2 regions of the Vogesella sp. EB genome follow, and region 1 is predicted to be linked to the other one. Evidence: predicted binding sites of a transcription regulator. Region 1 holds the regulator's gene; the other holds the start of a gene.

The links. The regulator FNR, encoded in region 1, switches genes on or off when oxygen is low (the NO sensors DNR and NnrR bind a similar motif). The targets are predictions, from matches to a motif close to TTGATNNNNATCAA.
Region 2: ACG97_RS14970 (adenosylcobalamin-dependent ribonucleoside-diphosphate reductase) is a predicted target of FNR. The motif match lies at 1,629-1,642, and genes of this name have one in related genera.

What each region holds. Positions count from the first base shown of each region.
Region 1 is NZ_LFDT01000024.1:7,718-11,924, forward strand. It holds gene ACG97_RS12840 (hypothetical protein) at 1-398, shown strand, start outside; gene hemN (oxygen-independent coproporphyrinogen III oxidase) at 551-1,960, opposite strand; gene fnr (fumarate/nitrate reduction transcriptional regulator Fnr) at 2,072-2,818, shown strand; gene ACG97_RS12855 (efflux transporter outer membrane subunit) at 2,889-4,207, opposite strand, start outside.
Region 2 is NZ_LFDT01000034.1:26,023-30,229, reverse strand. It holds gene ACG97_RS14970 (adenosylcobalamin-dependent ribonucleoside-diphosphate reductase) at 1-1,565, opposite strand, end outside; gene ACG97_RS14965 (DUF748 domain-containing protein) at 1,768-4,207, opposite strand, start outside.

The DNA.
Region 1 (4,207 bases):
CCAATGCAGATCAATTCTCGATGCGGTTTAATAATGAAATTACCCTGACACACGACGAGAGTGGCTGGCGAATACCGCCCTATGACAATAAAGAATATCGCGTCTGTATTGGCTTGGGGATGGGGTTGGAAGAAATAGACTGGGGCTGTAGTGTAACGGTGGCCCCCAATAGCAGCGTGTTGCTGGAAGCCAGCGCCTATGAGGTGTTTCGCCTGGATATGGCAATGCCGATAGGTAGTCCGGTGACGCCCACGCCACCCAATGCCTGGCAGATTCCCCTTGGCAGCAAGGCGCTACTCTCGTTCTCAGCCTCGGGCATCGGAACGCTGACGTTCGGAACCGGCAACCAGGCACAACAAGCCAATCCAGAGCATGACCAACACGCCGCCAAGTCTTGAAAAACAAGCCAGGCGCACTTCCCTGCCCCCATCCGGCTCAAATGGATGACAGGCTCTAGCGCCCGCGCCGCCGCCGGCATCAACAAAAAGGTTGGCCGCATCGCTGCGGCCAACCTTGTGTGCCTGTCGTCCCGCCGCCCGTGCGGCGCGCGTCAGATGGTTTTCGAATAGCGCGCGCCGGTTTCGCGCTCGCGCAGGTGGCGGTCGAACGCCATCGCGATATTGCGGATCAGGAAGCGGCCCTTCGGCTCCACCATAAGGAAGTCGCCGTCGAAGTGCAGCAGGCCCATCTGCTGGAATTCGCGGATCTTCGGCAGCTCGTCGGCGAAGTAGTCGGCAAAATTGATGGCGAAGGTCTGCTCGATCGCCTCCACCGACAGCGAGAAGCGGCACATCAGCGCCTGGATCACGCTGCGGCGCAGGATGTCGTCCTGGGTCAGCGTCATACCGCGCATCACCGGCAGGTGGCCGGCGTCCAGCGCCGCGTAGTAGGCGTCGATGTCCTTTTCGTTCTGCGAGTAACAGGGGCCGACCTTGCCGATCGACGACACGCCGAAGCCGATCATGTCGCAATCGGCGTGGGTGGAGTAGCCCTGGAAGTTGCGCTGCAGGCGGCCCTGCTCCAGCGCGCGCGTCAGCTCGTCACCGGGCTTGGCGAAGTGGTCCATGCCGATGAACACGTAGCCGGCGTCGCTCAGCTGCTGTACCGAGTTCTGCAGGATGTCGAGCTTGGTGGCGCTGGACGGCAGATCGGCCTCGTTGATGCGGCGCTGCGGCTTGAACACGGTCGGCAGGTGCGCGTAGTTGTACAGCGCGATGCGGTCCGGCGACATCGCGATCACCTTGTTGACGGTGCTTTCCAGCGAGTGCGCGCTCTGCAGCGGCAGGCCGTAGATCAGGTCCACGCTCACCGACTTGAAGCCGGCCTCGCGCGCGGCGTCGATCACCAGCCGGGTTTCCGCCTCGCTCTGGATGCGGTTCACTGCCTGTTGCACCGCCGGATCGAAATCCTGGATGCCGACGCTCATGCGGTTGAAGCCGAGACGGCCCAGGTGCAGCACGGTGTCGCGGCCAACCTTGCGCGGGTCGATCTCGATCGAGAACTCGCCTTCCGGCAGCAGCTCGAAGTAGCGGTTGATGACGCCCATCACCCGGTCCAGCTGCGCATCGGAGAGGAAGGTCGGTGTGCCGCCGCCGAAATGCAGCTGGATCACCTTCTCGCGACAGCCGAGTTTTTCCGCCACCAGCGCGATTTCCTTTTCCAGGTAGTCGAGGTAGGCGTCGGCGCGGCTCTTGTCCTTGGTGATAATCTTGTTGCAGCCGCAGTAGTAGCAGATGGTGTTGCAGAACGGGATGTGTACGTACAGCGAAATGCCGCGATGGTTTGCCCCAATGGCGCGCTGCGCCAGGCAATGTTCATAATCATTCACCCCGAAACCGGCGTGAAAACGGTCGGCAGTCGGATAGGAGGTGTAACGCGGACCGGACCCTTCCAGTGTTTCGATCAGGGTCCGGTCGAAAACACATTGGGTCGGGATAAATGCAGAATGAGCAGCCATCATATATTTTGATTGGAAATCTGGTGGGGGACTGGTAAATTTGCGCAATTACGCCTTGATCTGCATTGACGCTCATCAAGCAAGCTCATCTGTCCCTGGAAATCGACTCTCGGTATGAACGATCTGTCCTCCCCCCTGCATTCGCTGAAAGTCACTTGTTCCAACTGCAGCCTGCGTGAATTGTGCCTGCCGGTGGGGCTAAACCGTGACGAGATGGCCCAGCTGGATGCCGTTATCCGTCAGAGCCGCCGTTTCAAGCGCGGTGAATACCTGTTCCGCAGCGGAGAAGGTTTCCGTTCTTTATACGCGGTGCGCACCGGCTATTTCAAGACCTGCGTTTCCAGCCAGGACGGCCGCGAACAGGTTACCGGTTTCCACATGTCCGGCGAGCTGATGGGGCTGGACGGCATTTCCTCCAACACCCACGGTTGCGACGCCATCGCGCTGGAGGACAGCGAGGTGTGCGAGCTGCCGTTCAGCCGCATGGAAAGCCTGGGACGCGACATCCCCAGCCTGCAACACCACTTCTTCCGCCTGATGAGCCGCGAAATCGTGCGCGACCAGTCGGTGATGCTGCTGCTGGGCAATATGAAGGCGGAAGAACGCCTCGCCGCCTTCCTGCTCAACCTGTCGCAGCGCCTGGCCAGCCGCGGCTTTGCCGCCAACGACTTCATCCTGCGCATGAGCCGCGAGGAAATCGGCAGCTTCCTCGGCCTGAAACTGGAAACCGTCAGCCGCACGCTGTCGAAATTCCAGCAGCAGGGCTGGATCCTGGTCGATCACAAGCACATCCAGCTGGTCCGCCCGGAAGAGCTGAAGGCCCTGGTGGCCGGCTGCTCGCAGGCCAACAGCGCCGGCTAAACCTGCCGCGTGACGCAATAAAAAAGCCCGGATCGACCGATCCGGGCTTTTTGCATCGTGCGTTGCGGGCTCAGCCGGCTTGCCAGCCGCCACCCAGTGCCGCGTACAGCGACACCACCGCCGACAGCCGCGCGAGGCGAGCGCTGGACAGCGCCTGCTCCACCTGGAACACGCCGCGTTCGGCGTCCAGCACGTCCAGATAGCTGGAGTAGCCGTTGTCGTAGCGCAACCGCGCCAGGCGCAGCGCCTCGCGCAGCGAGGCCAGCTGCTGCAGCTGCGCCTGTTCGGTGGCGCGCGTGGTGCTGACCGCCGACATCGCGTCCAGGGTATCGGCAAACGCCTGCTGCACCGTCTTCTCGTACACCGCCAGCGCCTGCTTCTGGCGCGCGTTGGCGGCATCGACACCGGCGGCGATACGGCCGGCGTTGAAGATCGGCGCGGTCAGGTTGGCCGCGAAGTTCCAGGTCTGCGCCGGGCCGCTGAACAGGTCGGTCAGCGCGGTGCTGGCGCTGCCGATACCGGCCGACAGGCTGATGCTCGGGAAGTAGGCGGCGCGGGCGACGCCGATGCGGGCGTTGGCCGCGATCAGGCTGGCTTCCGCCGCCGCCACGTCGGCACGGCGCAGCAGCAGGTCGGACGGCAGGCCGGACGGGATCTGCTCCGGCTCGGCCAGCGCCGACAAGGCCTTGCCGCGGCCAAGGTTGGCCGCAATGTCACGCGGCGAACGGCCCAACAGCACCGCCAGCGCGTGTTCGGTCTGCGTCACCGCCTGTGCCAGCTGCGGCACGGTGGCGCGCGCACTGGCGGCCTCGGCCTCGGCCTGGCGCAGCTCCAGCTCGGAGGTCATGCCGCCGTTGAAGCGTTTCTGGCGCAGCTGCAGCGATTGCTCGCGGCTTTGCAGCGTGGCGCGGGCGCTGGCGAGCTGGGCGTCGTAGCTGGCGAGCTGGAAGTAGCTCTTGGCCACCTGGCTGCCCAGCGACAGCCTGAGCGCGGCCAGCGAGCGCTCGCTGGCGCTGACGTCGGCTAGCGCCGCTTCGCGTTCGCGGCGCAGCTTGCCCCACAGGTCCAGCTCCCAGCTAGCGGTCAGCCCGGCCTGGCGGCTGTCGAGCAGCGCCCCGCCACCACTGCTGTAGCTCGAGGTCTGGCTGCGGCCGCTGCCGGCGCTGGCGCTGACCTGCGGCAGCAGGCCGGCTCGCGCCACACCGGCGGCGGCGGCGGCTTCTTCCACCCGCGCCGCGGCCTGCACCAGATCACGGTTGTAGCGCAGCGACTCGTCTATCATCGCGTCCAGCACCGGATCCTCGAAACTGCGCCACCAGTCGCTGGCGACCGGCGCCACGTTGGCCGCCGCCTGCGGCATGTCCAGCTGCGGACGCTGGTAGTCGGGGC
Region 2 (4,207 bases), on a different contig from region 1:
ATCTGCAGCGCGCTGACGAAATACTCCGGCAGCGCGTTGGTGTCGCCGCCCTGCATGCGGTACACGCGGTAGGCGTGGTCCTCGACCAGGTATTCCTGCTGCGTGCCGTCGGCCATGCGCTTCTTGCGGGTGTAGTACCAGGAAAACGGCGGCTCGATGCCGTTGGAGGCATTGTCGGCAAACGCCAGCGAGATGGTGCCGGTCGGCGCGATGGACAGCAGGTGCGAGTTGCGGATGCCGTGCTTCCTGATGCGCGCCTTGAGCTTGTCCGGCAGGCGGCTGGCGCAGTGCGGCGCCGCCAGGTACTTGTCGGCGTCGAACAGCGGGAAGGCACCCTTCTCGATGGCCAGATCCACCGACGCGTCGTAGGCGGCGTCGCGCATGTGCTCGGAGATGCTGGCGGCCAACCTGCGGCCTTCCTCGCTGTCGTAGCGCACCTTGAGCATGATCAGCGCGTCGCCCAGCCCGGTGAAGCCCAGCCCGACGCGGCGCTTGTTCTGCGCCTCGCGCTGTTGTTCCGCCAGCGGCCACACGGTGAGGTCGAGCACGTTGTCCAGCATGCGGATCGAGGTGCGCACCACCTTCTCGAAGGCCTTGAAATCGAAGCTCGGCGCGTCGCCGAACGGCTGGCGCACGAACTTGCACAGGTTGATGGAGCCCAGGTCGCAGCAGCCGTAGTCCGGCAGCGGTTGCTCGCCGCACGGGTTGGTGGACTCGATCACCTCGCAGTAGGACAGGTTGTTGTCGGCGTTGATCTTGGACATGAACAGCACACCCGGCTCGGCGTGGTCGTAGGTCGAGGCCATGATCTGCTGCCACAAGTCGCGGGCGCGCACGCTGCGGTACACCCACAGCCCGTCCTCGCGCTGGAAGCTGCCGGGGAAGGCATCCGACGCCGGCGCCACCGCGTGGGTCAGTTGCCAGTCGCCGTCGGCCTCCACCGCCTGCATGAAGGCATCGGACACCCCCACCGACATGTTGAAGTTGGCGAGATCACCGCCGTCCTTGGCGTGGATGAAGGCCTCGATGTCCGGGTGGCTGACATCCAGCACCCCCATCTGCGCGCCGCGCCGCGCACCGGCGGATTCCACCGTCTCGCAGCTGCGATCGAACACGCGCATGTACGACACCGGGCCGGAGGCGCGGCTGTTGGTGCCCTTCACCCGCGCGCCCTTGGGGCGGATGCGGCTGAAGTTGTAGCCGACCCCGCCGCCGCGGCGCATGGTTTCCGCCGACTGCAGCAGCGCCTCGTAGATGCCGACCTTGCCGTGCTCGCTGACGGACACCGCATCGCCGACCGGCTGCACGAAGCAGTTGATCAGCGTGGCCTTGAGATCGGTGCCGGCGGCGGAGTTGATGCGGCCGCCGGGGATGAAACCGTTGTCCAGCGCCTCGAAAAACAGCGGGGCGAAGCGTTGCGGATCCTGCTCCTGCTCGGCCAGTGCCTGCGCCACGCGCTGGCGCACTTCGCTGACCGACTGTTCGCCGTTCTTGGCGTATTTTTCCAGCAATACCTCGCGTGAAATATCCTGCTCCGCAAACGCTACGCTGTTGTCCCGGTTCATGCCGCCCCCGCTAGATGTGGTGTCTTGAAAGTTTAAGTCTACTAGATACAGCACTCCACGCCCTTGATTTTCATTAAAGCGGCACCACTGAGCAGCCTGCGGCCAACCCTGTGCGGCAGGCATACAACAGCCGCAACACAGCGTACCAAACGCTTGCGGCCAACCTTGTGACAAGGTTGGCCGCAAGCGGAAAAGCAGGCGCTTATTTCAGTTTCAGCAGCAGCGGCACGCCGTCCTTGTCAGCCTTCACCTTGTCGGCGTCCAGCACGCTGATGCGCTCGGCCAGCGCCGGTTTCGCCGCCAGCAGCAGCTGCCGCGCCGCGTTGCCGCGCGCGGTGGCCAGCGCCCGCAAAGCCGCGTCGTCGATCTTCTGCGCCGCCAGCAATTCGGCGCGCATCGCCTGCGCGCGCTCGGCGGTGTCCTTCTCGCTGGCCACCCGCTTGAGCCAGGCGAAGCGGCCGAACTGCACCGCGTAGCCATCGCCCACCGCCTTGCGAATCGCCGGATCTCCCATGTCCGGCAGCGGCAGCGGCTCGTCGGCCTGCAGCTGGTAGGCGGCACGCTTGAGGATGTCGCTGTCGACGCGGTAGCGCGCGAGCTCGCGGCTGTCCTGCTCCACGTCATAACCGCCACCAATGGCCAGCACCAGCTTCGGCCGCTTGGCCAGCAGCTCGGCCAGCTTCAGCAGCTTCTCGCGCTCCGGCGGCGGGATGCGGTCGTCGCCGGCGTCGGCGTAGATGTCGTCGAAGCCCTCGCCGCCAAACAGCGCGCGAAACGGCGCGGTGACGATCTTGACCACGATGTTGCGGAACGCCTGCCACACCAGGTGGCCGTAGGAGAAGTCCGGCGCATCGAGGCTGCCGGCCACCGGCAGCGACAGGTCGATGCGGCCGTCGCTGTCCTCCAGCAGCGCCACCGCCAGGCGCAGCGGCAGGCGGGTACCGTCGTAGTCGCTGACCTCCTCGCCCAGCTGGATGTGGTCGATCACCATGCGGTTCTCGCCCTGCAGCTGGCGGTTTTTCAGCACGTAGCGCAGCTCGGTGGAGAGGCTGCCATCGGTGATCTTCCAGCCGGCAAAGGTCATCGAGTACGGGTTGAGGCTGCCCAGCGGGATGTTGCGGAAGTTCAGCACCATGTCGAGATCGTTGGTCACCGCCAGCGGCGACAGCGCACCGCGGATGCGCACGTCGCCGAACTGGTCGACGCGACCATCCAGCGTCACCGTGCCGCGTCGCCCCGGGCGGCTGGACAGGCCGAGCACAGTACCGGACAGCGAATGGATGCGGGTGGCGAAGCTGGGCTGCAAGCCTAGGTCGGCAAAGTCCATGCGCGCATTGCGCACGCGGACGGCGCGCACGTCCACCACCGGCGCGGCGCTGGTCTTGCCCGCAGCCGCCGGCCTGGCGGGCTGCGCCTTGGCCGCTGGCTGCGGCTTCATCAGGTGCGCAAAGTTGGGCACCCGCTTTTCGTCGAGGATCAGCCGCAGCTGCGGCGACACCAGCCGCACGTCGCCAAGGCTGATCCTGTCCGGCTGCGCCTTGATGCCGCTGACGGCCAGCTGCTGCCAGCCGAGCAGCACCTCGCGCCGGCCCGGTTCGTACAACGCCAGCTTGTCCAGCGCCGCCTTGCCGTCGGCCTGCCAGCGACTGCCCTGCAGTGCAAAGCCGAGATCGGCCGACAGCTCGCCGCCACCAAAACGCAGCACGGTGTTGTCCAGCGCATACGGCGCCACGTCACGCAGCGGCAGCCGGCTGGCGCGCAGCTTGCCCTTGATGTCCTGCAGGTTGGCCGCAAGCGTGGCATCCAGCTGCAGCCAGCCCTGCCCCAGCGCCGCCGCCAGCTGCACGGCAAAGCCCTGCTGCGGATCGCCACTGACGCTGGCGCTGACATCCTGCAGCGCCACGCTCACCGGCTGGCCGGTGCCGGCATCGCGCCAGCTGAGCGCGGACTGCGCCAGCGTCAGCTGCGGATAGCGGATCTGCCACGGCTGGCCGGCACTGGCGGCGGACGGCGTCGCGGGCGCGGTGGCCGCCGGCAGCGGGCGCAGCGCCTCGCCGATGTCCAGCTGCCCGTCCTTGCCGCGGTTCAGCGCCAGCTGCAGGCCCTGCAGCGTGACATCGCCCGGCGTGATGCGGTGCTTGCCCAGATCCAGCTCGCTGCTGCCCAGCCGCAGGCCGGCCAGAGTGGCGAACGGCGGCCGGTCGCCACTGGCGGCGATGAGCTGTGATAGCGCCAGCGTGGCGCCCTGCACCTTCACCTCGCCCCCGGCGTCGACGGCAACGGCGGCCTGCAGGCTGTCCAGCCGCACGCTGGCGGCCAGCGGCGTGACAAAACCACGGTGCTCGGCGCGCAGCTGCCAGCTGTCGACGCGGATGGCCGGCAGGCTCACCGTCCAGCCTCCCGCCGGCTTGGTGGTAGCTACCGCCGGTTTGGCCGTCGCCGCGGTTTTCACGCTGGCCGCCGCCGCCGGTGCGGGTGGCAAGGCCGCCAGCCAGTCCGGCTGTCCCTCGCGATCGAGCACGGTGTCCAGCTCGCCGCCGGCGAGGCTGAGCCTGCCCACGGTCAGCCGGCGGCTGGCGAGGTCGAATTCGCCGCCGCTGAGCGCCAGCTGGCCGAGCTTGAAGCTGCTGCCGCTGCCCGGC